2 regions of the Microbacterium sp. NPDC056736 genome follow, and region 2 is predicted to be linked to the other one. Evidence: predicted binding sites of a transcription regulator. Region 2 holds the regulator's gene; the other holds the start of a gene.
What was found. Region 2 encodes LexA, which represses DNA repair genes until DNA is damaged. Its sites were predicted from a motif close to TCGAACANNTGTTCGA; they were not measured.

Region 1: a site for LexA is predicted at 3,004-3,019, ahead of ACFRAL_RS12225 (DUF222 domain-containing protein). Genes of this name have one in related genera too.

What each region holds. Positions count from the first base shown of each region.
Region 1 is NZ_JBHTZE010000005.1:219,120-227,759, forward strand. It holds gene ACFRAL_RS12205 (SIMPL domain-containing protein) at 1-207, shown strand, start outside; gene smpB (SsrA-binding protein SmpB) at 217-693, opposite strand; gene ftsX (permease-like cell division protein FtsX) at 824-1,741, opposite strand; gene ftsE (cell division ATP-binding protein FtsE) at 1,738-2,877, opposite strand; gene ACFRAL_RS12225 (DUF222 domain-containing protein) at 3,030-4,376, shown strand; gene prfB (peptide chain release factor 2) at 4,439-5,551, opposite strand; gene ACFRAL_RS12235 (MFS transporter) at 5,577-6,896, shown strand; gene ACFRAL_RS12240 (hypothetical protein) at 6,893-7,225, shown strand; gene ACFRAL_RS12245 (hemagglutinin) at 7,306-8,640, opposite strand, start outside.
Region 2 is NZ_JBHTZE010000009.1:108,609-117,248, reverse strand. It holds gene priA (bifunctional 1-(5-phosphoribosyl)-5-((5-phosphoribosylamino)methylideneamino)imidazole-4-carboxamide isomerase/phosphoribosylanthranilate isomerase PriA) at 1-320, opposite strand, end outside; gene hisH (imidazole glycerol phosphate synthase subunit HisH) at 373-1,044, opposite strand; gene hisB (imidazoleglycerol-phosphate dehydratase HisB) at 1,041-1,649, opposite strand; gene ACFRAL_RS16205 (histidinol-phosphate transaminase) at 1,646-2,740, opposite strand; gene ACFRAL_RS16200 (LysM peptidoglycan-binding domain-containing protein) at 2,802-3,170, opposite strand; gene lexA (transcriptional repressor LexA) at 3,429-4,109, shown strand; gene ACFRAL_RS16190 (hypothetical protein) at 4,179-5,711, shown strand; gene metE (5-methyltetrahydropteroyltriglutamate--homocysteine S-methyltransferase) at 5,708-8,038, opposite strand; gene ACFRAL_RS16180 (methylenetetrahydrofolate reductase) at 8,133-8,640, opposite strand, start outside.

The sequences.
Region 1 (8,640 bases), on a different contig from region 2:
GGGCTGTCCGACGTCGCCGCGCTCGAACTCGCCGACGTCGGCCTGCTCGACCGCCAGGAACGCCCCGAGATGACGCCGGCGCCGCGCATGATGGTCGCGAAGGCGTCGTTCGCCGCGGATGCCGCGGGCGGCGGCCCCGCCGTGCAGCTGCAGCCCGAGGACATCGTCATCTCGGCCGCTGTGGAGGCGCGGTTCGCCGCACGGTGAGGCCCGGGACTAGTCCCCCAGGCGGTTCCGGGTGCGCATCGCGCGCTCGGCCTCTCGCTTGTCCTCGCGCTCGCGGATCGTCTGGCGCTTCTCGAACTCGCGCTTGCCCTTCGCCACCGCGATCTCGACCTTGGCGCGGCCGTCCGAGAAGTACAGCTTGAGGGGCACCAGCGTGTAGCCGCCCGCGGAGACGGCGTGCGACAGCTTGATGATCTCGTCCTTGTGGAGCAGCAGCTTTCGCGTGCGCTTGGCGGAGTGGTTCGTCCAGTGGCCCTGCGAGTACCCCGGGATGTGCACCGCGTCGAGGAACGCCTCGCCGCCGTCGATGTAGGCGTAGCCGTCGGTGAGGTTCGCGCGGCCTTCGCGCAGTGACTTCACCTCGGTGCCGGTCAGCACGAGGCCCGCCTCGTAGGTCTTCTCGATGGCGTACTCGTGGCGGGCACGGCGATTGGTCGCCACGACCTTCTCCCCGCGTTCTTTGGGCATGGCGACTCCTTATCGGTTGCTGGGCGTATGCGCCGGTTGCTGAGCGTGTCGAAGTGTGCCCCGCGGGGGGTCCCTGAGGACCGACGGCCGCACGGCAGCCTTTCAGTCTACCCCGGAGCGAGCCGCGCGATCACGCGCGGAGCCACCGCCGGATCGCGAATCCCGCCGACAGGGCCGCGAGCCCGATGCCGACCAGGATGAGAACGGGCACCACGAGCCAGGCATCCGCCAGATCGACCCAAGTCGTGACGAAGTCGACCCGGTTGCGCAGATAGTTGTCCACGCCGAAGTGCACCCCCGCGATGACGGCCGCACTGGCCAGGACGGATCCCAGCAGCGCTGCGAACACGCCCTCGAGGATGAACGGCGTCTGGATGAACCGGTTGGACGCCCCGACCAGGCGCATGATGCCGAGCTCCCGTCTTCGCGCATACGCCGAGAGCCGGATCGTCGTGGCGATGAGGAGGACGGCCGCGATGAGCATCAGAGCCGCGATGCCGACAGCGATGTAGGTCGCCACCGTCAGTGCGGAGAAGAGCGGCTCGAGGTACTGCAGCTGGTCCTGCACCTGCTCGACCCCCGCAGTGCCCGTGAACGCCTCGATGATGACGGCCGACTGCGCCGGATCGACGAGCGTGATGCGGAAGGTCTCGTTCACCTGCTCGGGGGTGACGACGCTGGCGTCCTCCTCCCCCACCAGGTCGAGCAGCTCCTCGTAGGCCTGCTGATGGTCGAGGAACACCATGTCGCGGATGAGGGGCGACAGCGCGCTGCCCTCGAGCTTGCCGCGGACCTCCTCGATCTGCTCGGGCGTCGCCTCCCCGTCCGCGCACGTCGCCTCGTTCGTGGAGATCTCGGTGCACATGTAGATCGCGACCTGCGCGCGGTCCACCCAGAAGTCGCGCATCGTCACGATCTGCATCTGCATGAGGATGGCGGCGCCGACGAACGTCAGCGACACGAACGTGACGAGGATCACCGAGATGACCATCGAGACGTTCCGCCGGAGGCCGGTGAACGCCTCCGACATGATGAGTCCGAACCTCATGAGGTGGGCCCCACTTCGTCGTCGGGATCGGTTTCGCCGAGTCCGAGCCGGTCGGCGAGCCCCAGCTCCGCCACCTCGATCTGGTCGATGACGGGCATCGTCTGCGTCTGCGACGGCACGGCCGCGGCGGGAGGAGCGGATGCCTCCCCGGCCGCGGCGTCCTCGCCCACGGGCTCCTCGACCGCATGCTCGAGCGCCTGGGCCTTCCGCAGCTCGTCCGCCGCGAGCGCCGCCGCGGTCGCGGCCGTGGCGGCCGCGACGGCCGCGCTGGCGACACCGGGAGACACGGCATCCGTCTCTCCCGCCTGCTCGTCGTCACCGCGCACGAGAGTCGGGTCGAGGCCCGCCGCGGCGGCGAGCGAGGCCTCGCGCTGGACCTCGAGCACCGCGGTGAGGGCGGCCACGGCGGCCGCGCCGCGCTCGGGCTCCGGCGTGAGGCTGGGCAGATTCGAGCGGTCGCCGTAGCCGCCGTGCCGCTCGTCGCGCACGATCTCGCCGTGGCGGAGCTCGATCACGCGACGCTGCATCTGGTCGACGAAGCCGGCCTCGTGGGTGGCCATGACCACCGTCGTGCCGCCGGCGTTGATGCGGGCGAGCAGCTGCATGATGTCGATGGAGGTCGCGGGGTCGAGGTTGCCGGTGGGCTCGTCCGCGAGCAGGATCTGCGGACGGTTGACCAGGGCGCGGGCGATCGCGACGCGCTGCTGCTCACCACCCGAGAGCTCGTGAGGGAACCGCTTCTCCTTGCCGGCGAGTCCGACGAGGGCGAGCACCTCGGGCACGGCCTGCTGGATGAAGCCGCGTGAGGAGCCGATCACCTGCAGGGTGAAGGCGACGTTCTGGAAGACCGTCTTGGTGGGCAGTAGCCGGAAGTCCTGGAACACGGCGCCGACATGGCGGCGGAAGTACGGCACCTTGCGGTTCGACAGCGTGCGCAGGTCGCGGCCGAGCACGACGACCCGCCCTTCGCTCGGCGTCTCTTCGCGGAGGATCAGCCGCAGGCACGACGACTTCCCCGATCCCGAGGCGCCGACGAGGAAGACGAATTCCCCGCGCTGCACTTCGAAGTCGACATCGCTCAGGGCAGGCTTCGCAGTGCCGCGAAAGCGCTTCGTGACGTTCTCGAACCGGATCATGGCCTAACGAGCCTATGCGGATGACCCCCGGTGCGGTCCAGCGACACCCGAGGCTGAGGCATCCGCCGTCCGCGGACTCCCCCTTCTGTCATCGGATCACGCGCCGCTCGCCCGCCCGACGGAATGTCGTAGGTATGTTCTAATATCACAGCATGACCACCTCGGAACCGGACGGCGCGGCCGACGCCGACCCGCACGCGGGCGTCGAGCATGTGGACGACGTGCCGGTCGATGAAGACGCGTGGGCCGGCGCCGCCGCGGCCGTGCCCGACGAGCTCGACCTCGTGACCGAGGTGGACGACATGATGGCGGTCTTCGCCTCGGAGCGCTTCGTCCGCGTCGACGCCCTGCGGCGTCGCGCACTCGCCGACGAGCGCTACGGCGACGCGATCGCCGCCGTCGTCGAGAGGTCGGTGCGGCTGGAGCTCGCGGCGGCGCTGCGCGTCACCGAGGCCGCTGCGGCGCACCTTCTGGGCATGGCCCAGGCACTCGTGCACCGGTACCCGGCGGTGCTCGAAGCCCTCCACCGCGCCAGGATCAGCGAGCGGCATGCCGAGATCCTGGTCGACGCGCTCGACGGCGTCGAGCCCGATGTGCGCGCCAGACTCACCGAGCGCGCGGCACAGTTGGCCGAGGAGCTCCCCGTCGGCGCGTTCCGCAGACAGCTCAGCAGAATGATCGAGAGCGAGCGCTCGGCGACGCTCGCGGAACGTCACGAGGCCGCTCTTCGACAGCGCCGCGTGGTGGTCGAGCCCGCCGACGATGGCATGGCGTGGCTGCACGCCTTCATCCCTGCAGTGGAGGCACGCGCGATCCAGGGCCGGATCACGGCCATGGCCAGAGTGCTGGGCGCGGCGGCCGATGAGGAGCGCACGCTCGATCAGCGGCGTGCCGACGTGCTCGGCGACCTGCTCGTCGACGGCGACACCGCGGCGCTCGTGCCCCAGGCGCGCGGCATCCGGGCCGCCGTCACCGTCACCGTGCCGGCTCTCGCACTGCTGGATGCGGCATCCGGCCCGGGGGACTCCCCCGACGCGCCGGCGGTGGTCGAGGGCGTCGGGCCGATCACGCTGTCGCGCGCGCGAGAGCTGTGCGGGGGCGCCGACGGCTGGATGCGGGTTCTCACCCACCCCGAGACCGGCGCGGTGCTCTCCGTCGGTCGCGACCAATACCGTCCGCCGCCGGGGCTGAGGCGGCTGGTCCGGTGGCGAGCCGACAGATGCATGGCTCCCGGATGCGGGATCCCGGCCTCCAGATGCGAGATCGATCACACCGTGGCGTGGGAGCACGGCGGCGAGACCTCGCTCGACAACCTGGCTCCCCTCTGCAAGGGCCACCATACGATCAAGCATCACGGCGGCTGGCGGGTCGAACAGGTCGCAGAAGGCGGGGGCGCGCTGCAGTGGACCTCCCCTGCCGGGCGACGCTACCTCGTCACGCCCGAGCGGCGTGTGCCCGTCTTCCGCGCATCGGCCGCCGAGCCTGCCGCACCGTTCTGACGCGGATGCCGCGACGGGCGCGGGTCGGCCCGTCCGGTGCGGTCACCCGTGCCCGGCGGATGTCAGTCGTCGTCGTCCTTGCGCTTGCGCCAGCGGATGCCCGCCGAGATGAACCCGTCGAGATCGCCGTCGAAGACGATCGCGGGGTTGCCGACCTCGTAGCCGGTGCGGAGGTCCTTCACGAGCTGCTGCCCGTAGAGGAAGTACGACCGCATCTGGTCGCCCCAGCTCGCGGTGATGGTGCCGGCGAGCTCCTTCTTCTTCGCCGCCTCCTCCTCGCGCTTGAGCAGGAGCAGGCGGGTCTGCAGCACGCGCATGGCGGCAGCGCGGTTCTGGATCTGCGACTTCTCGTTCTGCATCGACACCACGATGCCCGTGGGGAGGTGCGTGAGCCGGACGGCGGAGTCCGTCGTGTTGACCGACTGGCCGCCGGGACCGGACGAGCGGAAGACGTCGACGCGGATCTCGCCCTCGGGGATGTCGACCTCGACGGCCTCCTCCATCACCGGGATGACCTCGACCGCGGCGAACGAGGTCTGGCGCTTGTCGGCCGAGCCGAACGGGCTGATGCGCGCGAGGCGGTGCGTGCCGGCCTCGACCGACAGCGTCCCATAGGCATAGGGCGCGTCGACCTCGAACGTCGCCGACTTGATGCCCGCGCCCTCGGCGTACGACGTGTCCATCACCTTGACGGGGTACTTGTGGCGCTCCGCCCAGCGCAGGTACATGCGCATGAGCATCTCGGCGAAGTCCGTGGCGTCGTCGCCGCCCGCGCCGGAGCGGATCGTGACGACCGCGGAGCGCTCGTCGTACTCGCCGTCCAGGAGCGTCTGCACCTCGAGCTGGCTGACGATGTCCTCGAGCTCGGCGATCTCGTGACGCGCCTCCTCGGCGGAGTCCTCGTCGTCCATCTCGTTGGCGAGTTCCACGAGCACGTCGAGGTCGTCGAGGCGCCGCTCCACGTCGGTGACGCGCTTGAGCTCGGCCTGGCGGTGGCTGAGGGCGCTGGTGACCTTCTGGGCCTTCTCGACGTCGTCCCACAGGTCGGGCGCGCCGGCCTCCTCGCTGAGGCGGGCGATGTCGGCGGTGAGTGCCTCGACGTCGACCACGGCCTTGATGTCGGCGAACGTGGAGCGCAGGGCCTGGATGTCGGCGGAGGGATCGAAGTCGAGCATGACACTCCAGACTAACGTGGAAGCGATGACCGATCACGCAGGCGCCCCCACTGCCCGCGACGTGCTGTGGCGGTTCGGCCCGATGATCTACGGCCCCACGGTGCTGTTCGCGCTCGGCGAGGGCGCCGTCATCCCGCTCATCCCCGTGATCGCCGCTCAGCTGGGCGCGGATGTCGCCACCGCCGCCCTTGTCGCCTCGGCGCTCGTCGTCGGGCAACTGTGCGGCAATCTCCCCGCCGGCTGGGCCGTCGCCCGCATCGGCGAGCGTCTCACGATGGCTATCGCCGGGTTCCTCTCCCTCGCCGGTGTCGCCGGCATGGCGCTCGCTCCCTCGCTGGGCCTGTTCGCGACCGCGGTGTTCGTCATCGGGTTCTGCGCCGCCGCGTTCGGACTCGCACGACATTCCTTCATGACCACCCGCGTGCCGCTCGCCTTCCGGGCGCGCGCCCTGTCGCTGCTGGGCGGCACCTTCCGGCTCGGCATGTTCATCGGCCCGTTCGTCGCCGCCGCACTGCTGGCGCTGCTCGGCGACGAGCGCGCCGCGATCTGGTTCTTCGGCGGATGCCTCGTCGGCACGATCCTCCTGGTGCTGCTGGGTCCCGACCCCGAGAAGAAGCTCCTCGTCCCCGGAGCGCCCGGCGCGGGCGACGGGCGCATGGACACCGAGGACACCGGCGAACCCGTCACGGGCTCGATCCCGATCCGGCGCACCGGTGGCTCGGGCAGCACGGCAGGGCCGGGCACGGGCGTGCTGCGCACCATGTGGCGCCACCGCCGTGTGCTCTCCACGCTCGGGCTGGCCGCGGCATCCCTCTCATCCGTCCGCTCCGCACGCCAGGTCGTCCTGCCGCTGTGGGGCGTGTCGATCGGCCTGGACGCGCAGACGATCGCCCTCGTCGTCGGCATCTCGGGAGCGATCGACTTCGCGCTGTTCTACGCCAGCGGTCAGGTGATGGACCGCTTCGGGCGCCTGTGGGCCGCCCTCCCGGCGATGCTGCTCATGGGCGCGGGCTTCGTCGCGCTCGCCTTCACGCACGACCTCCCGGACGCCGCGATGTGGTTCGCGATGTTCGCCGCGGTGCTGGGCGTCGGCAACGGTCTGTCCAGCGGGATCCTGCTCACACTCGGCGCCGACGTGGCACCGAAGACCGAGCCGGCGGCCTTCCTCGGCTCGTGGCGCACACTCACCGACGCGGGTGGCGCCGTCGCCCCGCTGCTCGTCTCGGGCATCGCTGCAGTCTCTTCCCTCGCCGTCGCCTCCGGAGTCATGGGCGCCATCGGCTTGCTCGGCGCACTCGCCTTCGTGCGCTGGGTCCCGCGCTACGTCCCCCGGGTGCGCCCGTGAGCGAGGTCGTGCAGTTCTGCCGCAGTCGCAACGACGGGCGCCGCTGCACACGGCCCTTCGACCACCCCGGCTTGCACCGCCACCGCACGATCATGTGGACGGATGCCGCCGCCGACCCGCCTCGGTGCCCGGGCTCCGGCGAGCCCAGGGAGCCCGCAGCGACGCTGCCCGACGGCTTCCCGAACGGCCGCGCGCTGTGCCCGGTCTGTCTGCGGCTCATCGATCTCGACGAGACCGGTCGGCTGATCGAGCACGACACGTCCGATCCCGCGGAGACGGATGACGAGGTCCGCCACCGGCGCGAGTGGCTCAACGCCCACGGGTGGTAGCCGGCAGGACGCAACGGAAGACCAGCCCCGCGCGAGTTGTGCGGGGCCGGTCGTTGCGACTCTCCTATGTCACCTTCGGATCACGGTCCGCTGCTGACAGTGCCGCCGTTGCTGACCGTCAGCGCCGACGTCTCGTGGCACGTCCAGTCGATGTCGCGCTGGGCGTCGTTGGTGCTGTCGTAGTTGACTCGCCATGAGAAGTTGCCTGTCGCGAGATAGGCAGTGGTGTTCGCGGTGGTCGCCGTCGGCTGCGCTGCCGTTACTGCCACATTCGACAGCGTGTAGACGGGAGTCCCGCTGCAGGTGCCGTTCGTGTACAGCTCGAAGTCGACGTTGCCCGCCAAGGCGCCCGTGTTGGCCGGCACCGTGATGGTCACGGAGTCGTTCGGAACCCATCGCTGGGCGCTCGTGAGCGACGATGGAACGCTCGTGACGTTCACATCCTCGTTCGTATCGGTGCAGCCGGTGTTGTGGGTTGTCGCGTTGGTATTCGGGAGGTTCCCGCTGTATTCCGCCACCCAGTGATACGACCCGGCTGACGTCGGGGTGAACGAAGCGGTCGCCGAAGCGGTCCCTGCTTGCTGCCCCGTCACGATCGCCGTCGCAGACGAGGTGTGAACGAGGGTGCCGCACGGGCTGCCTGTGATGGCCGGCGCCTTGTACAGCTTGAACGTCACGGTTCCACCGGCGGCAGGTCCGCTCGCCCCAGTGAGGTTGATCACCGGGTCGGCCGGCTGCGTCGCGAGCCCCGTGAGGTTGGCGGTGTCGGTGACAGCGTTGCCCAGCAGCACGTCATCACCGGCGGTGGTGGCGAGAGTCGGTGTCACCGGGGCCACGTTGAAGCACTCCGACATGCTGGAGTCCTCGTCGCCTCCGATCCCATTCGCAAGATCACCGCTGTACACAGCTCGCCAGCAATAGCGGCCGGCAGAGGTGACATAAGCGGTTGGCGACACGACCGTCACTGGATACTCATTATCGACGTCCTCTACGTCGACTATCCCGACATCCGTTCCTCCGGTGGTGCAAAGGGCCGAGCCAGTGACCTTACAGAGGAAGAACTGTACAGTTCCCGCTGGGTCAGGCTCACCCCCCGTGACGTCGACGACGGCGGAGTCTTTGACGGCCAGGATCCCCGTCCCGATGTCGGCATTGCTGGGAACGTTCGTCTCTCCGTCCGAGAGCTTCGGTGTGGTGACGACGCTGCCTTCGCAGTTGCTCAGCTCGGGAGACGGCGCTAGCACTGTGTCCTTGTAATCGGCAGTGTCGGAGTTGCCGGTCACCGTGCTGGGGATCACATTCGAGATGACCAGACACGCCGGAACGCCATCAGACAGGATGGCGGTCAGATCGATGGCCGCCTCGCCCTTGAAGTTATTGTCGCCATAGGCTGCGGCCGACTCAGTTGCGTCGAG
Region 2 (8,640 bases):
CGGGCGGCGCCGCTCTCGAGGGCGGCCTCGAGCGTGCGGTCGTCGCGGATCCCGCCCGACAGCTCGACCTGCACGCCGCGGGCCTGCTTGATGACCTTGCGCAGCACGCCGGCGTTGCTTCCGCGGCCGAATGCGGCGTCGAGGTCGACCAGGTGGATCCATTGGGCGCCCTGGCGGGCGAAGTCGAGCGCGGCGTCGACCGGATCGCCGTAGCTCGTCTCGGTGCCTGCCTCGCCCTGGGTCAGACGGACGGCCTTGCCGTCGGCGACGTCGACGGCGGGCAGAAGGACGAGCTCGGGTGTGGACGCGAAATCGTTCATGGCTCCTCGTGCGGGAAGGTCGGGAGCAGACGCTCCCGGAGTTGGCACGGTCTCAGAGGTTATCCCCGCCGAGCCCCTCGATCCAATTCGAGAGCAGGCGGATGCCCGCCTCCCCCGACTTCTCGGGGTGGAACTGCGTCGCCGAGAGGGGTCCGTTCTCGACGGCGGCGAGGAACGGCGTGCCGTACTCGCACCAGGTCAGCACCGGCTCGGGGAACGGCGGCTGCACATCGAGCAGCCACTTCTGCGCACCGAACGAGTGGACGAAGTAGAACCGCTCCTGCTCGATCCCTCGGAACAGCCGGGAGCCCTCGCCGGGCTGCACGGTGTTCCAGCCCATGTGCGGAAGCACCGGCGCGTCGAGCTCGGTCACGACGCCCGGCCACTGCCCCATGCCCTCGGTGTCGATGCCGCGCTCCACGCCGCGCTCGAAGAAGATCTGCATGCCGACGCAGACGCCGATGACCGGACGCCCGCCCGCGAGGCGGCGCTCGATGAGCTCGTCGCCGCGGCTGGCGCGCAGCGCATCCACGACGGCGCGGAAGGCCCCGACGCCCGGGACGAAGAGCCCGTCGGCGTCCATCACGAGGCCGCGGTCGGAGGTGAGCCGGGCGTCGGCGCCGGCCGCGACGAGCGCCTTGACCGCCGAGTGCACGTTGCCCGACCCGTAGTCCAGGACGGCGACGAGCGGCCTCTCGCGGTCGGCGGACGCCGCTGCGCTCACAGCGCGCCCTTCGTGCTCGGGACGCCCTCGATGAGGGGGTCCAGCGCCTTGGCCTGCCGGAACGCCCGCGCGAACGCCTTGTACTCGGCCTCCGCGATGTGGTGCGGGTCACGCCCGGACAGCACGCGCACGTGCACGGTCAGGGCGGCGTTGTACGAGATCGCCTCGAACGTGTGGCGCACGAGCGAGCCGGTGAAGTGGCCGCCGATGAGGTGGTGCTCGAAACCGGCCGGCTCACCGGTGTGCACGAGGTAGGGGCGGCCGCTGATGTCGACGACCGCCTGCGCGAGCGCCTCGTCGAGCGGGACCAGCGCGTCGCCGTAGCGCGAGATGCCGGACTTGTCGCCGAGCGCCTCGCGGATCGCCTGTCCGAGCACGATCGAGATGTCCTCCACCGTGTGGTGCGCGTCGATGTCGGTGTCGCCGGAGGCGCGGACGGTGAGATCGGTGAGCGAGTGCTTCGCGAACGCGGTCAGCATGTGGTCGAAGAAGGGCACCGTGGTGTCGATGCGGCTGCGGCCGGTGCCGTCGAGATCGAGCTCGAGCTCGACCGTGGACTCGCTCGTGGCCCGCCGCAGCGAGGCGGTGCGGGATGCGGCGCTCATGACGTCGATCCTACCGAGGCCAGTGCGTCCAGGAACGCGGTCGTCTCCTCCTCGGTCCCGGCGGTGACGCGGAGGTGATTCGGGATGCCGACATCGCGGATGAGCACGCCCTCGTCGTACAGCGCGCTCCAGGTCGCGCCCGGATCGGGCACCCCGCCGAACAGCACGAAGTTCGTCCACGACTCGTGCGGCGTGTAGCCGAGGGCCTCGACGGTCGCCGAGATGCGGTCGCGCTGCCCCACGATCTCATCCACCATGCGCAGCATCGTCGGGGCGTGACGCAGGGCCGCCGTGGCCGCCGCCTGCGTCAAGGCGCTGAGGTGGTACGGGAGCCGCACCAGCCGGAGCGCGTCGATCAGCGCCGGGTCGGCCGCGAGATACCCCACGCGGGCACCCGCGAAGGCGAACGCCTTGCTCATCGTGCGCGACACCACGAGCCGCTCGCGACCGGGCAGCAGCGTCAGCGCCGAGCGCTCGTCGTGGGGCGCGAACTCGAAGTACGCCTCGTCCACGATGACGATGCCGTCGGTCGCGTCGTAGACCGCCTCGACGACGTCGAGGCCCAGGGGCGTGCCCGTGGGGTTGTTCGGCGAGCACAGGAAGACGACAGCCGGCGACACGTGGGCGACCTGCGCGGCCGCGTCCGCAGCCTCGATCGAGTAGTCGGAGGACCGCGTCCCGGCGATCCAATCTGCCCCGGTCCCCCGCGTCAGGAGCGGGTACATGGAGTAGGTGGGCCCGAAGCCGAACGCCGTACGGCCGGGTCCGGCGAAGGCCTGCAGGATGTGCTGGAGCACTTCGTTGGACCCGTTCGCGGCCCAGATCTGCTCGCGGGTGAGCCCGTGTCCGAGGTAGTCGGCGAAGCCCTCGCGCAGGGCGGTGAACTCGCGGTCGGGATACCGGTTCACATCGCGCAGGGCGAGGGCGATGGAGTCGAGGATGTCGTCCGCGACCCCCTGCGGAACCGGATGCGTGTTCTCGTTGACGTTCAGGGCGACGGGAAGCGGTGCCTGCGGAGCGCCGTAGGGCGTCTGCCCGCGGAGATCGGCGCGTAAAGGGAGGTCTTCGAGACGTGCACTCACCCCTCCCATGGTAGAGCCGCGCGACACGCTCCCGCCTCGGATGACGTCGGCGGCGCGGTTCGGCCGGGCCCTACTCCGCCGAGCCGTACTCCGCCGGGATCGCCAGGCTCTGCCCGGCCTGGACGGTGACGCCGTCGAGTGCGTTCAGGCGGACGATGGCGTCGACCACGTCGCGGGGGTCGTGCCCGGGCGCGACGTCCTCCGCGATCGTCCACAGCGAGTCGCCGTGCGAGACGGTGACGGTGCTGAACGACCCCGCCGGCGCACCGGCGTCGCGGGTGGCGAGAGCCGCCCCGCCGCCGATGACCGCGGCGCTGAGCGCGATCACCGCGGGCATCGCCGCCAGCGTGGCCAGGACGCGGCGGCCCCGCACCGTGAGTCGCAGACGCGTCGCGCGCGCCGGCGAGGGAACGGACGTCGTGTAAGCGATCGCGGTCATGGTGTCTCCTCGTGATGGGGAGAGATTCGCATTCCCCGCTCGGCCGGGAGCGGGGAGTGCGAACCTCTCTTCCGAAGCTATCTTCGACTCTCGACGGTGTCAAGACTCGGCCCGAGTGCCGAATGATCGAACGCGACACGCGGACGGGTTGTTCCCCGTACCCCCGGTATGCGGATACGGTTTCGATACGAGAACCCCACCACGGGCCTCCGACATTCGAAGAAGCAGCGCTCGCGGGCGCAGGACGGGAGCCGGAAGATGAGCGACGCGGCCGGGCGCGACAAGCCCCAGACTCGTCGGCGCAAGAGCCTCAGCGACAAGCAGCTCGCGATCCTCGAGGTGATCCAGCGCTCCATCGCGCGCCACGGGTACCCGCCGAGCATGCGCGAGATCGGCGACGCCGTCGGCCTGAAGTCGCTGTCGAGCGTGACCCACCAGCTCAACCAGCTCGAGCTCAGCGGCTACCTCCGCCGCGACGCCGGCAAGACGCGGGCGATGGAGGTGCTCATCGACCTCCCCGGGTCGGCGACCGAGAGCCCGGCCGACGCCGCGCCCTCGCTGGGCGACGCCGCCCTGGTGCCCCTCGTCGGGCGGATCGCCGCCGGCGTGCCCATCACCGCCGAGCAGCAGGTGGAGGAGATCTTCCCGCTGCCCCGCCAGCTCGTCGGCAAGGGGGACCTCTTCATGCTCAAGGTCTCGGGCGAGTCGATGATCGACGCCGCGATCTGCGACGGGGACTGGGTCGTCGTGCGCGCGCAGGCCACCGCCGACAACGGCGAGATCGTCGCGGCGATGCTCGACGGCGAGGCCACGGTCAAGACCTTCCGGCAGCGCGACGGCCACACATGGCTGCTCCCCCGCAACTCCGCGTTCGAGCCGATCCTGGGCGACGAGGCGACGGTGCTCGGCAAGGTCGTGGCGGTGCTGCGCGCGGTCTGAGCGGCTTTCACCCGAAACGCGTGACGAAGGTCCTGGCGGGGCAGCGGCGCGGCGCGCTATAAGGGGGGGATGACCGACACGACCGGCATCGCCGACGCCGCCGACCTCCGCGCGCGCCTCGAGGCGCTCGAGGCGGAGAACGCCCGACTCCGCGGTGATTCCGCGCAGGGCGCCAGGACGTCGACCGAGCCGCCCGGCAGCCGCTGGCGCGCCTTCTTCTCGGCGCTGTGCATCGTCATCGCCACGATCCTGGTGCCGGTGTCGATCGTCGCCGCGTGGGCACGCGTCGAGCTGGTCGACGAGACGCGCTTCGTCGAGACGTTCGCACCGCTGGCCGACGACCCGCAGGTTCAGGCGCTCATCGTGCAGGAGGTCACCGCGGCGATCGACGAGTCGCTGAACCTCGAGGCGGTCGTGAACGATCTCTTCGACGGCATCCAGCAGCTCGATCTGCCGCCGCGCGCCCTCGCCGCCCTCGATCTGCTGCGCTCCCCCGCCGCGCAGGGGGTGCAGAACCTCGTCGACACGACCGTCACGCGCCTCGTGCAGTCGGAGGCCTTCGCCGACGTGTGGGAGACGGCTCTGCGAGCCAGTCACCGCTCGCTGCAGGCCGTCGCGGCGGGAGGTACGGCCGGCGGCGCCGTGGTGATCACCGGCGAGGGGGAGATCGGCATCCAGCTGGGCCCGATCATCGCGGAGGTCAAGGACCGCCTCGTCGACCGCGGCATCGGGATCGCCGAGCAGATCCCCGAGATCGACAGGACGATCGTGGTGGCCCAGAGCGACGCCCTCACGGTCGTCGGCACGGTCTACAACCTCGCGGTGGCCGCGGGGTGGTGGACGCCGCTGCTGGCCCTCGTCCTCTTCGTCGCGGGGATCGCCATCGCCCGGCGGCGCTCCACGGCGGTCCTGGGAACAGGCGTCGGCATCGCGGTCGGCGCGGCCGCGCTCGCGATCGCCCTGGGCGCCGGCGGCGCCGTGCTCGCGCTGAGCGGACCGAACCTCGGCGTGCCGGCCGGCGCGCTCGCCTCGATGTACGAGCAGATCACCGGCGCCATGCGCGACACCGCGGTGGTGCTGACGCTCCTCGGCCTGGTGATCGCGGTGATCGCCTGGATGTCGGGGCGCTGGCGCGGCGCACAGGCGGCACGCCACGGGGTGGCGTCGATGAACGCCGGGATCCGGATCGCCGCGCTCCGGCGGGGCGTGGACACCGGCCGCGTCGGCTCGTGGCTCTTCGCACAGCGCGTGCTCGTCCGGGTGGTCCTCGGCGTCCTCGCGGTGCTGTGGCTGATGCTCCTGCGGCCGTTGTCGGTCGGAGAGGTCTTCCTGGTCCTGATCGTCTGGCTCCTGGTGTGGTGGGTCACCGAACTGCTGCAGCGCCGGCCGGAGGACGCCGAGGCGGCGGCCGCGGCCGACGTGGTCGCGGTGCCCCCCGCCGACGGCGCGGGGCCGGCGGGCGTCACCGACGGCGACACCCTCGTCCTCGACTCCGAGGCGGACACCCTCGTGATCGACGCGGATGCCGACACCGTGGTGGTGGAGACGCCGGATGCCGCGACCGGCGGGGCCGCGGCATCCGGGACCAAGAAGCGCCGCTAGGCCGGAACGCGCGTCCGCGCCGCCCGCGTCGCCTCGACGAGGTTCCGCAGCGACGTCACCGTCTCGCCGTACCCCCGCGTCTTGAGGCCGCAGTCCGGGTTCACCCACACGCGGCGCAGCGGGAGCTCGGCGACCGCGCGGTCGAGGAGCTCCGAGATCTCGTCGACGGACGGCACGCGCGGCGAGTGGATGTCGTACACGCCCGGCCCGATGCCGGCCGCGAAGCCCGACGACGCGATGTCGCCGATCACCTCGCCGCGGCTGCGGGCGGCCTCGATGGAGGTGACGTCGGCGTCCAGTGCCGCGATCGCATCGATCACGACGTCGAACTCCGAGTAGCACAGGTGCGTGTGCACCTGCGTCGCGGGTGCCGCGCCGGCTGTGGCGAGGCGGAAGGACGCCACCGACCACGCGAGGTACGCCGGCTGGTCGGCCACCGCCAGCGGGAGCAGCTCTCGCAGCGCCGGCTCGTCGACCTGGATCACCCGGATGCCCGCGTCCTCGAGGTCCGCGATCTCGTCGCGCAGCGCGAGGGCGACCTGGTTCGCGGTCTCGGAGAGCGGCTGGTCGTCGCGGACGAACGACCAGGCGAGGATCGTCACCGGCCCGGTCAGCATGCCCTTCATCGGCTTGTCGGTGAGCGACTGGGCGAACGTCGACCACGCCACCGTGATCGGCGCCGGACGCGACACGTCACCCCACAGGATCGACGGCCGGGTCGCGCGCGAGCCGTAGGACTGCACCCAGCCGTTCTCGGTGACGGCGAATCCGTCGAGGTGCTCGGCGAAGTACTGCACCATGTCGTTGCGCTCGGCTTCGCCGTGGACGAGGACGTCCAGCCCGAGATCCTCCTGCAGGGTCACGACGCGCGCGATCTCGTCGCGGAGGAACCGCTCGTACTCCGCGGCGCCCAGCTCGCCGCGGCCGTGCCGCGCACGCGCACGCCGGATCTCGTCCGTCTGCGGGAACGAGCCGATCGTCGTCGTGGGCAGCAGCGGCAGGGCCAGCTGCGCGTCCTGGGCCTCGACGCGCGTGCCGTACGCGCCGCGGTCGAAGTCGGCATCGACCAGGCCGGCCGTGCGCGCCCGCACGGCACCGTCGCGCACGCCGGGCGATGATCGCCGGGCGGCGAGGGCGACGGATGCCTCCATCAGCGCGTCCTCGATCGCCGCGCGTCCCTCCGCCAGACCGGTCGCGAGCGTCACGACCTGCCCCACCTTCTGGTCGGCGAACGCGAGCCACGACGCCAGACGCGGATCGAGCGCGGACTCGTCGTCGACGTCGTGCGGCACGTGCTGCAGAGAGGTCGACGTGGCGGCGGCGACAGAACCGGCGCCGAGCGCCGCGAGGTCCGACAGACGGCCCCACGCCGCCTCCAGGTCGCCGCGCCACACGTTGCGGCCGTCGACCACGCCGCCCACGAGCGTCTTGCCGGCGAGGCCGCCCACCGCGGCCGGGACGCCACCGCGCGTGAGGTCGACCGCGATCGCCTCGATCGGCGCCGCGCCCAGCGCCGCCCACGCCGCATCGGACAACTGCGCGTACGGGGCGGCGACGAGGAGCGACGGGCGGCCTGTGGCGGCGCCGAGCACCTCGTACGCCCTGGCGGCGGCATCCGCCAGCTGCGCCGTGGTCGCCGGAAGGCTCTCGCTCACGAGGGCGGGCTCGTCCAGCTGGACCCACTCCGCGCCCGCTGCCCGCAGTCCCTCGAGCAGCTCGACGTATACCGGCAGCAGGTCGTCCAGGCGGCTGAGCGGGTCGAAGCCGGCGGGCGCGGCATCCGTCGCCTTCGAAAGGGCGAGCAGCGTGACGGGACCGACCAGCACCGGCCGGACGGTGAAGCCGTCGGCCCTGGCCTCCGCCACCTGGCGGGCGAAGCGGTCGCACGACATCGCGAACGCGGTCTCGGGGCCGATCTCGGGGACGAGGTAGTGGTAGTTGGTGTCGAACCACTTCGTCATCTCGAGCGGCGCATCGTCGCCCGCGCCGCGGGCGGCCGCGAAATAGGCGTCGAGGCCGATCCGGCCGTCGTCACCGCGCCGCGCGCCGAAGCGCTCGGGCAGCGCGCCGACCGCGACGGCGGCGTCGTGCACCTGGTCGTAGAACGAGAACGACTCCGGGATCGACGAGTCGTCGCGGCCGAGGCCGAGGGCGGCCAGACGCTCGCGCGTCGCGCGGCGCAGCTCGGCCGCGGCGCGCTCGAGCGTCTGGACGTCCGTGGCTCCGGACCAGTGCGCCTCCACGGCGCGCTTCAGCTCGCGGCGGCGGCCGATGCGCGGGTAGCCGAGGATGGTGCCTCTCGGAAACTGCGGGCGAGGGTCGGACATGTGCGTCTCTCTTTCCTTCTGGGTGTGCGGCAGGGGGTTTCCGGGGTCGCCGAAGACACCGTCGGGCTCTCCGACGGAGCGCGGCGCCCGCGTGTCAGTGGACGGGATCGGGCAGCCGTGACGCCGACGGGAGCGCCCCGGCCTCGCCCAGGACCTCGAGGACCGTGTCGTGGTTGTTGAACGCGTAGAGGTGGATGCCGGGGGCCCCGCCCTCGACGACCTCACGGGCCAGCTGCGCGGCGTGGGCGACGCCCACCGCACGCTGCCCCTCGGCGGTCGGCTCGACGTCGAGCGCGACGGCCAGCTCGGCGGGCAGCTGCTCCCCCGTGAGCTCGAGCACGCGCCGCAGCCGCGCGGGCGAGGTGATGGGCATGATCCCCGGCAGGATCGGGATCGTGACGCCGGCGTCGCGCGCGCGCTGCACGAACCCGAGATAGTCCTCGGCGTGGAAGAAGAGCTGCGTGATGGCCAGGGTGGCACCGGCCGCCTGCTTGGCGAGGAGCGCGTCGATGTCGCTCGATGCGTGGCGGGCCCGCGGGTGCCCGTTCGGGAAGGCGGCGACCGCGATGTCGACCCGCGGTCTCTCCGCGACGCGGACGGCG